DNA from 2 places in the Streptomyces sp. NPDC048349 genome. Region 1 is predicted to be linked to the other one. Evidence: riboswitches for the same ligand, from Rfam matches in the RefSeq annotation. Region 1 holds a riboswitch; the other holds the start of a gene.

Region 1 (7,031 bases):
CGGGGGGCGTGCCAGATCTTGTCGCGTCCGGCGTAGATGCCGACGTGGCCCATGGTCGACCCTCTGGGGAAGAACACCAGGTCGCCGGGGGCGCGCTGCACCGGCGGGATGTGGCGTGTCTGCTCGTACTGCTGGTCGGCCGTGCGCGGAAGCCGTCGGCCGGCCTTGCGGAAGGCGTAGAGCGTGAGGCCGGAGCAGTCGAAACGTTTGGGCCCCGTGGCGCCGTAGGCGTACGGAGCCCCCCGTTTGGAGGCCGCCACCGCCATGGCCTTTACGCCGTAAGGTACGGCCGCGTCGGCCGAGGTGGTGCTGCCGGCCAAGGTGGAGACGGCCAGGAGGAGGGTGAGAAGGGAAGAGGTGAGGGTACGGGGAGAGGGGGACGGGGGCCGGGGATCGTCTGGATAACTGGACTTGTCCGTTCGGCTGTAGGCCATCGTGAAACCTCCGCACGCGATGCAGGAACAGCCTCACGCCGGGGAACTGGCCCCGACGAGATGCTCTTTGCTCTCGACGGCCGCCCAGTCTTCCTCAAGAAGTCCGATTCGTCACGCTTTTATGCAGTTTAAAGTCTCGGTTGGGTAACGGCGTCGGGTCCTTCAGCCCCTTGGGCTGCGGGATCGTCCCCATCGGGGCGTGCGGGCGCCGCCAAAACCGGCGTGTCGCGCAGCGGGTCGCCGTCGAGCGGCGGGCGATGGGGTCGTCTGCCCCGCGTCGACGTCTCGGGGCCGGTGCGGCTGGCCTCCGCGGCTCCGTCGGCCACGGCAGTCTGCGGCGATGGGCGCCGGCAAGGACGCGGCCGGGATGGGCAGTTCGGGCCTGGGGTGGATCGCGTAACGCCTGCCCCAAGTTGCGCTCGCCCGGGGGCTGTTGGGTCCGGCATCGCAGGGCGGTCGATGACGGCGCGGCCGATGCGCCCTGCGCACCGGAGGCTCACCCCGGAGCGCCGGCGTGGCGCTCGGTGCAGGCCGCCCCAGCTCTGGATCTGAACGCGTTCAATCGAAAGTGCGGCCGGGCGTGCCCGGGCCGACGCGGCCATGGGCAAGATCAGGGACGGCCCGAGCTCAGCGGGAGGGACGATCCCGCGCGGACGGCGTGGATGACCGCGTCGTGCAGGGCGCGGCTCGCCTCCTCGCTCGGGCACGGGACGGGGCTCCCGGCGAGGGGCAGCCATTCGGACGCCCCGCTGTACTGCACCGTGACGTGCGCCAGACCGTCGATCTCGGTCCAGGTCGTGTGAATGTCGAGCTCACCGTTGAGGACGAGGCCCGACTCCCCGGTCTTCACCCCGTCCCGCCCGGCGAAGATCCCCAGCGTGGTCCACGATGCCCAGCTCATCAGGCCTCCCTGCTCCGCTCGTCGTCCTCCCAGTGTGGACGCGTCGGCCCTCCCGCGCCCGCGCAGCCCGCGGCGGGCCTGCGGACCCCTTTCGGCCCGCCACCGCCGCAGGGGAGGTCACAGCCGCCAGTACGTGCCCCCACGGGAATCGACGTGCACCAAGTGCCGGCCGACGCGGACCACGTGGTGGTCCGGACCGGACCAGGAACCGGTGGCACCGTCGGCGCCGGACAGCGGGGTCCAGACCTCCAGGAAGGTGCTGCCGTCCGTGTTGGTGCCCCGCTCGACGAGGTTCGCGCCCTCCCGGCGGAAGGTGCCGGCGTCTTCGCCGGGCTCGCCCGTGAGGTGGTGGAAGTGCACCTGGAAACCGTCGAACGAGGTCGTCCCGGCGAAACCCCGGCTGTCGGCGTAGTACCGGCCGGCCTGTAGCCACACCACTTCGCGGTCCTCGAGCAGGGGTCCGCCGTTGCGGCTGATGCCGCGCCGCAGCCAGGCGCCGCGCTCGGGCACCGGGACGCCCCGGACGCGGCCCGCCGGCGCGGCCCCGGACTCAGGCCCGGTCATCGGGGGCGGGGCCGTCGGCGGTGGCGAAGGGGTCCGCGGCGTCCACGGCGTCGAAGGGGTCCGCGGCGTCCACGGCGTCCACGGCCAGGAGCGTCAGCGGTACGTTGCCGCGTACCGCCTGCGAGTAAGGGCAGACCGCGTCCGCCCGGTGCAGCAGCGGCTGGAGGTCCGCCGCCCGCCAACCGGGCAGGCTGACGGTCAGGCCCACCGCGAGGCCGTAACCGGCGGGCGTGTCCGTGGTGCCGAGCTGCACTTCGCAGGCCACGCGGGCGGCGGACGCGTCCGCCCCGAATTCGGCGGCGACCTCCGCGAGCGCGGAGGTGAAGCAGGCGGCGAAACCGGCTGCGAACAGCTGCTCGGGGTTGGTGGTGCCGGGCACCTTCTTGCGCGGCGGGGCGAGGCGGACGTCCAGGCGCCCGTCGTCCGTGCGGACGGATCCGGTACGGCCCCCGGCGGCATGCGCGGTCGTCCGGTAGAGGCTGCGGGTGAGTGGCACGGCCATGGCGTTCGGCCCATCTGTGTCGACGAGGACGCTGCCCGGGTGCGGACAGCGGACGGCGCTGCTCGTGCAGCACCTCGCGCGTCGTCGTGCGTAACCGGGTACGGCGCATCTCGTCCGGGGCCTCGGGTCGGCCGCCGGACAATCTAGCAACGGAGGCGGCCGCCGGGGTGCCCGGGCGGCGGTGACGCTCCTCACCCGCGGCCGGCCGGGCCGCTATCCGGGGACCGGTGCCGGTGCCGGTGCCGGCTGCGGTACGCCCCCGGAGGCATGCCCTCCCACCGGGTGAAGGCGCGGACCAGGGCCGCCCCGCCGCTCAGGCCGACGAGCGGCGCGATCCGGTCCAGCGGCAGCGCCGTGGTCTCCAGCAGCAGCCTGGCCCGGCCGTGGCGGGCGGCGTCGAGGAGCGCGCGCCACGAGGTGCCCTCCGCGTGCAGGGCCCTGCGCAGGCTCCGCACGCTCAGGTTGAGTTCCCTGGCGGGGCCCTCGGGGTCGGCGTCGGCGAGCGCGGCGTGCTCGAGCCACTGCCGCACGCGCTCGGCGGTGGTGGCGGCGGGGGACAGCTGCTCCAGGAGCCGGTCGGCATAGGCCCGGTGGAGGGCGTTGAGCGCCGGGTCGTACAGGGGCCGGCGCCTGTCGAGGTCCTCGTTGGCGACCGTGATCGCGGTGTCCGGGGCGTCGAAGGTGACGCGGCAGCCGAGGACGCGCGCGTACGGTTCGGCCGTGCCCGCCCGGGAGTGGGCGAACGACACGGCCAGGGGCGCCCAGTCGTCGCCGGCGATCCACCGGGCGGCCCGCACCATGCTGCTGACGATCGCCTCCACCTGCTGGGGGTGCATGCCCGCCGGGTCGACGGTCGGCCGGTAGCAGATCCGGCTGACGTCGCTGCGGCGCTGGAGTGTCACCGTGCCCGCCTGGCTGACCAGGGGGTGGTAGCGCTCGGCCGCCAGGGCGGCGTCGGCGAGGCTGGCGCACGTGAGGACGAGGTGGCCCAGGATGTGCAGGCCCTCGGGCCGGATGCGGTCGCCCACGAGGAGCCCGGTGTGGGGGCCGGCGTCCCGGGCGCCGAGCACCCCGTCCCACAGGGCGCGCATCTCGCCGAACTCCAGCCGGTCCGTGGGCAGGGCCCACGGCCCGGACCAGCCGGTGCCCTCCGCCGCGGCGCTCAGGACGGCGTGGGCGTAGCACGCGGTGACGGAGGGCGGCTCGGTGGTGGACACGGCCGCCAGTCAATGCGGGCTCTCCACCCGCGTCAACACCGTCGGCGGGGCGGCGGCCGGGAGCCGGCCGCCCGGAAACGGGTCCGGGAGCCGGCCGCCGGGAAGCGGGCCCGGGGCCGGGGGTCCGGGAGTCAACGGCCTGGCCGCCCGAGTGAATGACGGGGTCGCGGGCCGCTCCTAAGGTCGGCCTTCGGACACCGGGGGATCAGGGGCGCCCGGAGCGCCGGGGAAGCGTGCTGCCCTGATCGCCACCGCTCAGAGGAGTACGCCGTGATTCTCTTCCTGCTCCCCGCAGGCGACTACGACCCGACCGAGGCGGCGGTGCCCTGGGCCGCGCTGCGGGACGCCGGCTTCGAGGTGCGGTTCGCCACCCCCGACGGGAAGGTCGCGCTCGCCGACCCGCGACTCACGGACCTCGGCTTCTCCTGGCTGTCGCCCTGGCTGATGACCCGCCGCGCCGAGCTGGCCGCCTACCGGCGCCTCACCCAGGACCCCTCCTTCCTCGCCCCCTCCTCCTACGCGGACGTCGATCCGGCCGCCCTGACGGGCCTGTTCGTCCCCGGTGGCCACGCCGCGGGCATGCGGACGCTGCTGGAGGACGCCACCGCCCAGCAGCTGTTCGCCCGGATCTTCCTCCAGGGGCTGCCGGTGGGGGCCGTCTGCCACGGTGTGCTGCTCGCCGCCCGGGCCAAGGACCCCGCCACCGGCCGCTCGGTCCTCCACGGCCGGCGGACGACGGCCTTGACCTCCTTGCTGGAGCTGACCGGGTGGAACCTCACCCGCTGGTGGCTCGGGCGCTACTACCGCACGTACCGCACCACCGTGCAGCAGGAGGTGACCGCGGCGCTCGCCGATCCGCGGCACTTCCTCGCGGGGCCGCCGCTGCCGCTGCGCGACACCGCCGCCCGGCCCGGACGCGGTTTCACCGTGACGGACGGCAACTACGTGTCTGCGCGGTGGCCCGGCGACTGCCACCGGCTGGCGGGGGAGTACCTGGCCCTGGTGCGCGCCCATGCGGCGGGGGCGGTGCCCCGGTCCGGCTGAGACCGGCTCGCACCGCTCGGGCCGGCGACCGAAGACCCTCTCCGTCTTGTGCACGGTCATGAACGCATCGAGAAAGGGATCGGGATGAATGGACGAAGAGCCTTCGGGCGAAGCCGGTACTTGTTACTCGGCCTGGTCCTCGCGCTGGTCACCCTGCTGCTCGGCCCCGCGGCCGCCGCCGGCGCCCCGGCGGGCCCCCGGTGGTGGGAGCCCGTGGCCCGCCCGGCCCCCGACTCGCAGGTCAACGTCACGGGGGAGCCGTTCACCGGGACCGACGCCCAGGGCCGGGTCCGCGGATACGTCGACGCGCACGTGCACCTGATGTCCAACGAGGGCTTCGGAGGGCGGCTGGTCTGCGGAAAGACCTTTTCCGCGGCGGGGGTGGCCGACGCCCTCAAGGACTGCCCGGAGCACTACCCGAACGGCGTCCTCGCCCTCTTCGACATGATCACCAAGGGCGGGGACGGCAGGCACGACCCGAACGGCTGGCCGACGTTCCGCGACTGGCCCGCCCACGACTCCGCCACCCACCAGCAGACCTACTACGCCTGGGTGGAGCGGGCCTGGCGGGGCGGTCAGCGGATCCTGGTGAACGACATGGTGACCAACGGGGTCATCTGCTCGCTCTACTTCTTCAAGGACCGCGGCTGCGACGAGATGACCGCGATCAGGCTCCAGATCCACAAGACGTACGAACTCCAGGACTACGTCGACTCCCTGTACGGCGGACCCGGCAAGGGATGGTTCCGGGTCGTCACCGAGGCCGCCCAGGCGCGCAAGGTGATCGAGGAGGGCAAGCTCGCGGTCGTCCTCGGGGTCGAGACCTCCGAACCGTTCGGCTGCAAGCAGGTCCTCGATCGCGCACAGTGCACCATGGCGGACATCGACCGCGGCCTGGACGAGCTGCACCGCCTCGGCGTGCGCAGCATGTTCCTCTGCCACAAGTTCGACAACGCCCTGTGCGGAGTGCGGTTCGACTCGGGCACCCAGGGCATGGCCATCAACGTCGGCCAGTTCCTCTCGACCGGGACGTTCTGGAGCACGGAACCGTGCGCCGGCCCCCAGCACGACAACCCCATCGGCTTCGGACTCGTGGCAGGAGTGTCGGCCGAGGGGGCGCACGAGCACGACGCGGCGGAGGAGCCCGGCACCTCGTCGGCCGAGGCGGAGGCGAGGATCCGTGCCGCCCTCCCCCAGGGGACCGAACTGCCGCAGTACGACCCCTCGTTCCAGGCGCAGTGCAACCGCCGCGGTCTGACCGCGCTGGGGGAGTACGCGGTGCTGGGCATGACGAAGCGCAACATGATGCTCGAGATCGACCACATGAGCGTCAAGGCAGCCGACCGGGCGCTGCACTTGCTCGAATCCGAGCGCTACTCCGGCGTGCTCTCCACCCACGGCTGGATGGACGACAACTGGACCGAGCGGGTCTACCGCCTGGGCGGCTTCATCACCGGCCACATGTACGAGGCGCCCGCGTTCACCGCCGAAGCGCGCCGGCACGCCGCCCTGCGCGCCACGTACGGCGCCGGCTACGGGATCGGCACCGACATGAACGGCTTCGCCTGGCTCCCCGGCCCCCGGGCCGACGCCGGGAACCCCGTCCGCTACCCCTTCCGCAGCCCCGACGGCGGCTCGGTCCTCGACCGCCAGGTCACCGGCTCGCGCGTGTGGGACGTCAACACCGACGGCGGCGGCACGCACTACGGCCTCGTACCGGACTGGATCGAGGACATCCGGGTCACCGGCGGCCAGGACGTGGTGGACGAGCTCATGCAGGGCGCCGAGGGCTACCTGCGCACCTGGGAGCACGCCCGGGGCCACACCACCCCCTACGCACCCCTGGTCCGCGGCTACCGCCCCCACGCCGGGCACCTGGCCTCCTCACGCCCCCTGCCCGCCGGGTTCACCCACGAGGCGGTCTGGAAGGTGCTGCGGGAGCCCGCGCCCGGCACGGTCCGGCTCTACGAGTGCAAGGTCGCGGACCACTCGCTGCTGACCGCCGACCCGGGCTGTGAGGGCCGGCAATCCCTCGGCGCGGTCGGGTACGTGTACACCAGGGCGGTGCCGGGCTCGGTGCCCCTCTACCGGTGCTACATACCGTCCGTGTTCGATCACTTCGTCTCCAACCGGGCCGACTGCGAGGGGCCTTACACGAAGGAGGGCCTGCTCGGCTACGTCATGCCCGTGGCCGGACCGTAGCGGCGGCGCAAGGGCGCCCCGGCGCGTGCGACGCCGGGGCGCGCTTGCGCGGGCGGGATCCGAACGAGACGCCTACGCGGGGTGGGTGTCGGCCGCGCGAATGGCGGTGCGGACGCCGGTGATGACCACGGCGATCAGGCAGAGGGCGATGACGGTCTCGGCCCACA
Region 2 (7,031 bases), on a different contig from region 1:
AGGACTCGCTGCCGCAGTTTCTGACGCACCGTATCCCTCCGTTTCCCCGGTCGTTCCTACGTCGGCCAAAGCGCGCGAGCTTAGTGCGGAGGGGCGAGCCACGCGACCGGTTTATCCCCGTCCGGAGCGGAATCGGCGGCCAATCGGGTAGACACCATGAGGTACAGAAGTGGATATTTCGCACGGCGTCGAGGAGCCCTGGAGATGAGCGACCAGTCACCACCCCCGGGCTGGACCCCTCGCGACCCGGACACGCCCGACGGACCGCCCGCGGCGGCGTCCCCCGGGCCGGGCAGGACGCCCGGCACCCGGTCGGGCACACGGGCCGGCGCACAGCCCGGGACGGTTGCCGGGGCGAAGCCCGGCAAGAAGGCCCGGCGCCCGCGGACCGGTTGGCGCCGCCTCGTGCCCACCTGGCGCATGGTCCTGGGCACCGTCCTGCTGCTCGCCCTGCTGCTCGGCGGCGCCCTCGTCGCCGGGTACCTGCTGGTGGACATCCCGCCGGCCAACGCCGCCGCGACCGCCCAGTCGAACGTCTACCTCTACTCCGACGGCTCCCAGCTCGCCCGCGACGGCGAGGTCAACCGCGTCAACGTCCCGCTCTCGCAGATCCCGAGGACCGTCCAGCGGGCCGTGCTGGCCGCCGAGGACCGGGACTTCTACTCCGAACGGGCCGTGGACCCGAAGGCGATGCTCCGCGCCGCCTGGAACACCGCGACCGGCAAGGGCACCCAGTCGGGCTCGACGATCACCCAGCAGTACGTCAAGAACTATTACCTGGGCCAGGAACAGACGATCAAACGGAAGGTCAAGGAGTTCTTCATCGCGATCAAACTCGGCCGCGAGAAGTCGAAGGACTACATCCTCGAGGGATACCTGAACACCAGCTACTTCGGCCGCAACGCGTACGGCATCCAGGCCGCCTCCCAGGCCTACTACGGCAAGGACGTCGGCGAACTCACCACCGCCGAGGGCGCCTACCTGGCCACCCTCCTCAACTCCCCCAGCGCCTTCGACGTCGTCTCCCACCCCCAGGGCCGCCCCCGCGCCCTCGCCCGCTGGAACTACGTGCTCGACGGCATGGTCAAGAAGGACTGGCTGCCGGCCGCCGAACGGGCCACCACCCGGTTCCCCGAACCGGGCAAGGTCCGCGCGGCCGCCGGACTGTCCGGCCAGCGCGGATACCTCGTGGAGGCGATCAAGGACTACATCACCGAGAACGAGATCCTCGACGACAAGACCCTCGCCGAGGGCGGCTACCGCATCACCACCACCATCGACAGACGCCGCCAGAACGCCTTCGTCGAAGCCGTCGACGACCAGATGGTCGCCAAACTCGACCCGCAGAAGCGCAAGGCGGACCGCGTGGTCCGGGCCGGCGGCGTTTCCATCGACCCGGCCACCGGCAAGGTCGTCGCCCTCTACGGCGGCATCGACTACACCAAGCAGTACGTCAACAACGCGACCCGGCACGACTACCAGGTCGCCTCCACCTTCAAACCCTTCGTCTTCGCCGCCGCCGTCGAGAACGGCTCCCGCACCCAGGACGGCCGCCGGATCACCCCCTACACGATCTACAACGGCGACAACAGGCGCCCGGTCGTCGGCGGCCGGATCCGCTTCGCCCCCGAGAACGAGGGCCAGATCTCCTACGGGAACATCACCGTCAACACCGCCACCGACCTCTCCGTCAACGCCGTGTACGCGCAGATGGCCGTCGACGTCGGCACCCTCAAGGTCAAGGAGACGGCCGTCGCCCTCGGGATCCCCGAGAACACCCCCAACTTCGAACCCGTCCCCGCCATGGCGCTCGGCACCCTGCAAGCCAGCGTCCTGGACATGACCCAGGCGTACGCCACCCTCGCGGACCACGGCCGCCGCACCCCCTACACCTTCCTGGAAAAGATCACCAAGGAGGACGACACGATCGCCCTGCCCGAGCGCACCCCCACCCAGGCCGTCAGTCGCGAAGCCGCGGACACCACCACCTCCATGCTCGTCAGCGTCGTCGACAACGGCACCGGCACCGCCGCCCTCGCCGCAGGCCACCCGGCCGCCGGCAAGACCGGCACCGGCGAACTGGACCGCTCCGCCTGGTTCGCCGCCTACACCCCGGACCTGGTCACGGTCGTCGCGATGATGGGCCAGGACCCGGACACCGGCGGCCTGGAGTCGCTCTACAACGCCCTCGGGGAGTCCCGTATCGGCGGAGGCGGCTACCCGGCCCGGATCTGGGCCGCGTACACGAAGACCGCCCTGGAGGGCACCGACCCCGTCGACTTCGACCTGGAACTCCAGCCCGGCGCGTCCCAGCCCCCGCCGCCACCCAGCTTCGAACCGTTCCCCCCGCAGGAGCCGACACCCGGAGACGGCACCCCGACCCCTTCCGGCCGCCCCACCCGCCCCACGCGACCGACCCCGCCGGGCGGCCAGAACCAGGGCGGTCAGGACAACGGCGGCCGCAACCAGGGGGGCCAGGACAACGGCGGCCGCAACCAAGGGGGCCAGGACAACGGCGGCACCACCCAGGGCGAGCAGGGCGGCACCTCCACGGGCACCCAGGCCGGCACGACCCAGGGCACCCAGGGCGCGGCCGCAGGCGCCGACGCCGGCGCGGGCGCGGCCGCAGGCGCGACGGGAGGTCCGCGACCCCCCTCGGCTTTCCTCGAGTAGCCGTGCCCGCCAGTGCCCGCCGGTGGCCCCGCCAGTGCCCGCCCACGGGCGCCGGCTAGGGGGTGTCTGACGGAGGTCCTTGGTGAAGGAGCGGTGTCCGGTGCGTGCTCTCGGCGTGCCGGCCGGATGCCCCTGTACTGGACGTACTTGGGCTTTCGGCCGGTGCGGCGAGAGTGCGTGCCGGGCACCGCGACGCCGCGGACCTCCGTCAGACACCCCCTAGTGCCCGGAGGTGGCCTTCAGCCCCACCACGGCGACCAGCAGCAGACAGATGAAGAAGATCCGGGCGGCGGTGACGGGCTCACCCAGCACCGCCATACCGAGCACGGCCGCACCCGCGGCACCGATGCCCACCCACACGCCGTACGCGGTACCGATGGGCAGGGTCTTCGCGGCGTAGGACAGCAGCACCATGCTCGCGACGATCCCGGCGCCCGTGAACACGCTGGGCCACAGCCGGGTGAAACCTTCGGTGAACTTCATGCCGATCGACCAGCCGACCTCGAGCAGACCGGCGAGGAGCAGCAGAACCCATGCCATGACGGCACCTCCGAGACATCGAGCGATACGGGGTGCGTCGTCTTGTCGTACCCGGTACGGCGCGTCTCGTCGGGTTCCCCTCAAACCTAGCAAAGGACAGCGAAAGGGGCCGGTGACCTCGGCCACCAGCCCCAGAACGACGATCTACGGAGATCTTGCAGGTCTCGGTATCAGAGATAAAGACCGGTGGAGTCCTTCGACCCCTCCAGCCGCTCGGCCGCCACGGCGTGCAGGTCGCGCTCGCGCATGAGCACGTACGTCGCCCCCCGTACCTCGACCTCGGCCCGGTCCTCGGGGTCGTACAGCACCCGGTCACCGGGCTCCACGCTCCGTACGTTCTGCCCGACCGCGACCACCTCCGCCCAGGCCAGCCGCTTGCCCACCGCGGCCGTCGCCGGAATGAGGATGCCGCCGCCCGAGCGGCGCTCGCCCTCCGGCAGATCGGACTTCACGAGCACGCGGTCGTGCAGCATCCGGATGGGCAGCTTGTCGTGGGTGGTGTTCTCGCTCACGCCTCGAACCTACCTGTCCTCCTCGGGCCCGCGCTGCGCAGGGTCATCAGCGCCTGCGCCGCGCCGAGACCACCAGCAGCCCGACCACACCGGCCGCGAGCAGCGCGATGGGCACGATCCGGTCGACGCGCGGCGCCCCGTCCTCGTGGCACAGACCGGCCTTCACGTCCGTCACGAGACGGTTCACCGTGACGTACGCGCGCCCGGCGGTGTGGTCGACCGTGGAGGCGACCCTGGCCTTCGCGTCCCCGATGATCGTCTTCGGGTGCATGCGCACGCCGATCTCGTCGAGCGTCTCGGCGAGCTGCTCACGGCGGCGGACGATGTCCGCCTCGATCTGTGCGGGGGTCCTGGCTTCCGGCACCGCGCTGCCTCCGTCGTCGTGTCGTCTGTGGGCGTGATCCGTCATGGACAGTCTGTCAGCTCCGTCAGCTTAGGCTCATGTGGTACCGATCCCCTCCCGAGGAGACTGCCGACATGAGCGAGCGACTTCAGCCGGGCGACACCGCCCCCGCCTTCACCCTGCCCGACGCGGACGGCAACGAGGTCTCGCTGGCCGCCCACAAGGGGCGCAAGGTGATCGTCTACTTCTACCCGACCGCGATGACGCCGGGCTGCACCAAGCAGGCCTGCGATTTCACGGACAACCTGGACGTCCTGGCGACGGCCGGCTACGACGTCATCGGCGTCTCCCCGGACAAGCCGGAGAAGCTCGCGAAGTTCCGCGAGAAGGAGCACCTGAAGGTCACCCTGGTCAGCGACCCGGAGAAGGAGACCCTGACCGCCTACGGCGCGTACGGCGAGAAGAAGCTCTACGGCAAGACGGTGACGGGCGTCATCCGCTCGACGGTGGTCGTGGACGAGGACGGCAAGGTGGAGCACGCCTTCTACAACGTCAAGGCCACGGGCCACGTAGCCAAGATCATCAAGGACCTGGGCATCTGACCCAGCCCTGTCCCGCCACAGCGACCCGCACCCAACCGGTGCGGGTCGCCCCGTTCGTCGGGCCGAACGTGCCGTATCGGCCATCGGCCGCGTGATGCCCGAATCGTCGCCCCGGAACCGCCACCGCGCCCGGCTCCCCCATAGAATGACCCCAGCCCGGACGGGCTTGATGTCCGAATAGGGCAACATGTCGCGGTTGTGGTGGAATTGGCAGTCACGCTGGGTTTAGGTCCCAGTGGGGTAAAACCCGTGGGGGTTCGAGTCCCCCCAACCGCACGTCACGCGCCGGGGCCCGTACGCAGCTGCGTACGGGCCCCGGCGCGTACGGCTCAGCCCAGGAGTTCGCGGACCACCGGGACCAGGGCGCGGAAGGCCTGGCCGCGGTGGGAGATGGCGTTCTTCTCCGCCGGGGTGAGTTCCGCGCATGTGCGGGACTCGCCGAGGGGCTGGAGGATCGGGTCGTAGCCGAAGCCTCCCGTACCCGACGGGGCGTGGCGCAGGGTGCCCAGGAGGCGGCCCTCGACGACGCGTTCGGTGCCGTCCGGCAGGGCCAGGGCCGCCGCGCAGAAGAAGTGGGCGCCGCGGTGGGCGTCGTCGATGTCCCCGAGCTGGGACAGCAGGAGGCGCAGGTTCGCCTCGTCGTCGCCGTGGGTGCCGGCCCAGCGGGCGGAGAAGATGCCGGGGGCGCCGCCCAGGACGTCCACGCACAGGCCGGAGTCGTCGGCGACCGCCGGCAGGCCGGTGGCCCGGGCCAGCGCGTGGGCCTTGAGGAGGGCATTCTCGGCGAAGGTGACGCCGGTTTCCTTGACGTCCGGGATCTGCGGGTACGCGTCCGCGCCGACCAGCTCGTGCGGCAGGCCGGCGTCGGACAGGATGGCGTGGAGTTCGGAGACTTTGCCCGCGTTGCGGGTGGCCAGGATCAGGCGGCTGGGCGTCGAGGTCATGGCCTCATTATCCGGGCGTGCAGACCTTCGAGAGCTCGGAGGCGGCGCCGGCGACCGGCTTGATGTCCGGGGTGGGGTTGCCCTGTTCGATGGCGGTGCGGACGTTCTTGACGGCCGTGGTCATCGAGTCGATGGCCTTGCCCAGGTCGGTGTTGTCCGTCTGGTCGCCGATCTTCTTGAGGTTGGCGTCGATCTGGTTGAGGGCGTTCTGGGCGTCCTGCGGGCTGTTGCCCGCGTTGGAGACCGCCTCGGAGAGGTCGGACACGCCTTCCGTGATGGCGACCGCCGTGTTCGCGCAGTCCATCGCCGTGGAAATCGCGTCACAGGAGGTGAGGGCCGGGACGGTGAGGGCGGCGGCCAGTGCCACGGCGGTTATGCGGAGCTTCATCTTCGGTCCCCCAAGGACGTGGATACGTGGACGGGCGCACGGCTGTGACACCGTGCGCCCGTACCCTGCCAGACGCGGAACGGGGCGCCTACAGTTCCAGCGCACCCCGCTGGATGGCTTCCAGGTCCGCGCAGCCTCCGGCCGCGAGGTCCAGGAGGGCGTTGAGCTCCTTGCGGTCGAAGGGCTCGCCTTCGGCGGTGCCCTGGACCTCGACGAAGCGGCCGTCGCCGGTGCAGACGACGTTCATGTCGGTCTCGGCGCGCACGTCCTCCTCGTAGCAGAGGTCGAGGAGGGGTTCGCCGTCGACGATGCCGACGCTGACGGCGGCGACGGTGCCGGTGAGCGGCTTGCGTCCGGCCTTGATCAGCTTCTTCTGCTGGCCCCAGGCGACGGCGTCGGCGAGGGCGACGTAGGCGCCGGTGATCGCGGCGGTGCGGGTGCCGCCGTCGGCCTGGAGGACGTCGCAGTCCAGGACGATGGTGTTCTCGCCGAGGGCCTTGTAGTCGATGACGGCGCGCAGCGAGCGGCCGATGAGGCGGGAGATCTCGTGAGTGCGGCCGCCGATCTTGCCGCGGACGGATTCGCGGTCGCCGCGGGTGTTGGTGGAGCGGGGCAGCATCGAGTACTCGGAGGTGACCCAGCCTTCGCCGCTGCCCTTGCGCCAGCGCGGGACGCCTTCGCTGAAGGAGGCGGTGCAGAAGACCTTGGTGTCTCCGAAGGAGATGAGGACGGAGCCTTCGGCGTGCTTGCTCCATCCGCGTTCGATGGTGACCGGGCGGAGCTGTTCGGGCGTACGGCCGTCGATGCGAGACATGGCTCCGAGCCTAGTCCCTGTGGAGGAACGCGAGGACCCCGTCCGGCGGGTGCGGGACGGGGTCCGTGTGCGTGCGGTGAGCGGGTGGGCTCAGCTCACATCATGTCTTCGATCTCGCCGGCGATCGGGTCGGCGTCGGTGCCGATGACGACCTGGACGGCGGTGCCCATCTTGACGACGCCGTGGGCGCCGGCGGCCTTCAGGGCGGCTTCGTC

The links. Region 1 has a riboswitch for guanidine ahead of AB0D44_RS31985 (Ohr family peroxiredoxin). Riboswitches for the same ligand answer to the same signal wherever they lie in the genome.
Region 2: another riboswitch for guanidine. It lies ahead of AB0D44_RS31480 (multidrug efflux SMR transporter); the one in region 1 lies ahead of AB0D44_RS31985 (Ohr family peroxiredoxin).

Annotation. Positions count from the first base shown of each region.
Region 1 is NZ_JBEZLA010000093.1:943-7,973, reverse strand. Features, by position in the region: gene AB0D44_RS32000 (C40 family peptidase) at 1-434, opposite strand, end outside; gene AB0D44_RS31995 (hypothetical protein) at 1,045-1,335, opposite strand; gene AB0D44_RS31990 (hypothetical protein) at 1,453-1,899, opposite strand; gene AB0D44_RS31985 (Ohr family peroxiredoxin) at 1,886-2,401, opposite strand; guanidine-III (ykkC-III) riboswitch at 2,477-2,545, opposite strand; gene AB0D44_RS31980 (AraC family transcriptional regulator ligand-binding domain-containing protein) at 2,593-3,618, opposite strand; gene AB0D44_RS31975 (type 1 glutamine amidotransferase domain-containing protein) at 3,889-4,662, shown strand; gene AB0D44_RS31970 (hypothetical protein) at 4,747-6,864, shown strand; gene AB0D44_RS31965 (DUF4436 family protein) at 6,937-7,031, opposite strand, start outside.
Region 2 is NZ_JBEZLA010000087.1:12,635-19,665, reverse strand. Features, by position in the region: gene AB0D44_RS31485 (transglycosylase domain-containing protein) at 205-2,673, shown strand; gene AB0D44_RS31480 (multidrug efflux SMR transporter) at 2,893-3,213, opposite strand; guanidine-III (ykkC-III) riboswitch at 3,245-3,314, opposite strand; gene AB0D44_RS31475 (co-chaperone GroES) at 3,384-3,725, opposite strand; gene AB0D44_RS31470 (DUF3618 domain-containing protein) at 3,772-4,134, opposite strand; gene bcp (thioredoxin-dependent thiol peroxidase) at 4,203-4,670, shown strand; tRNA gene AB0D44_RS31460 (tRNA-Leu) at 4,863-4,946, shown strand; gene rdgB (RdgB/HAM1 family non-canonical purine NTP pyrophosphatase) at 5,000-5,614, opposite strand; gene AB0D44_RS31450 (hypothetical protein) at 5,622-6,002, opposite strand; gene rph (ribonuclease PH) at 6,091-6,816, opposite strand; gene AB0D44_RS31440 (PTS glucose/sucrose transporter subunit IIB) at 6,912-7,031, opposite strand, start outside.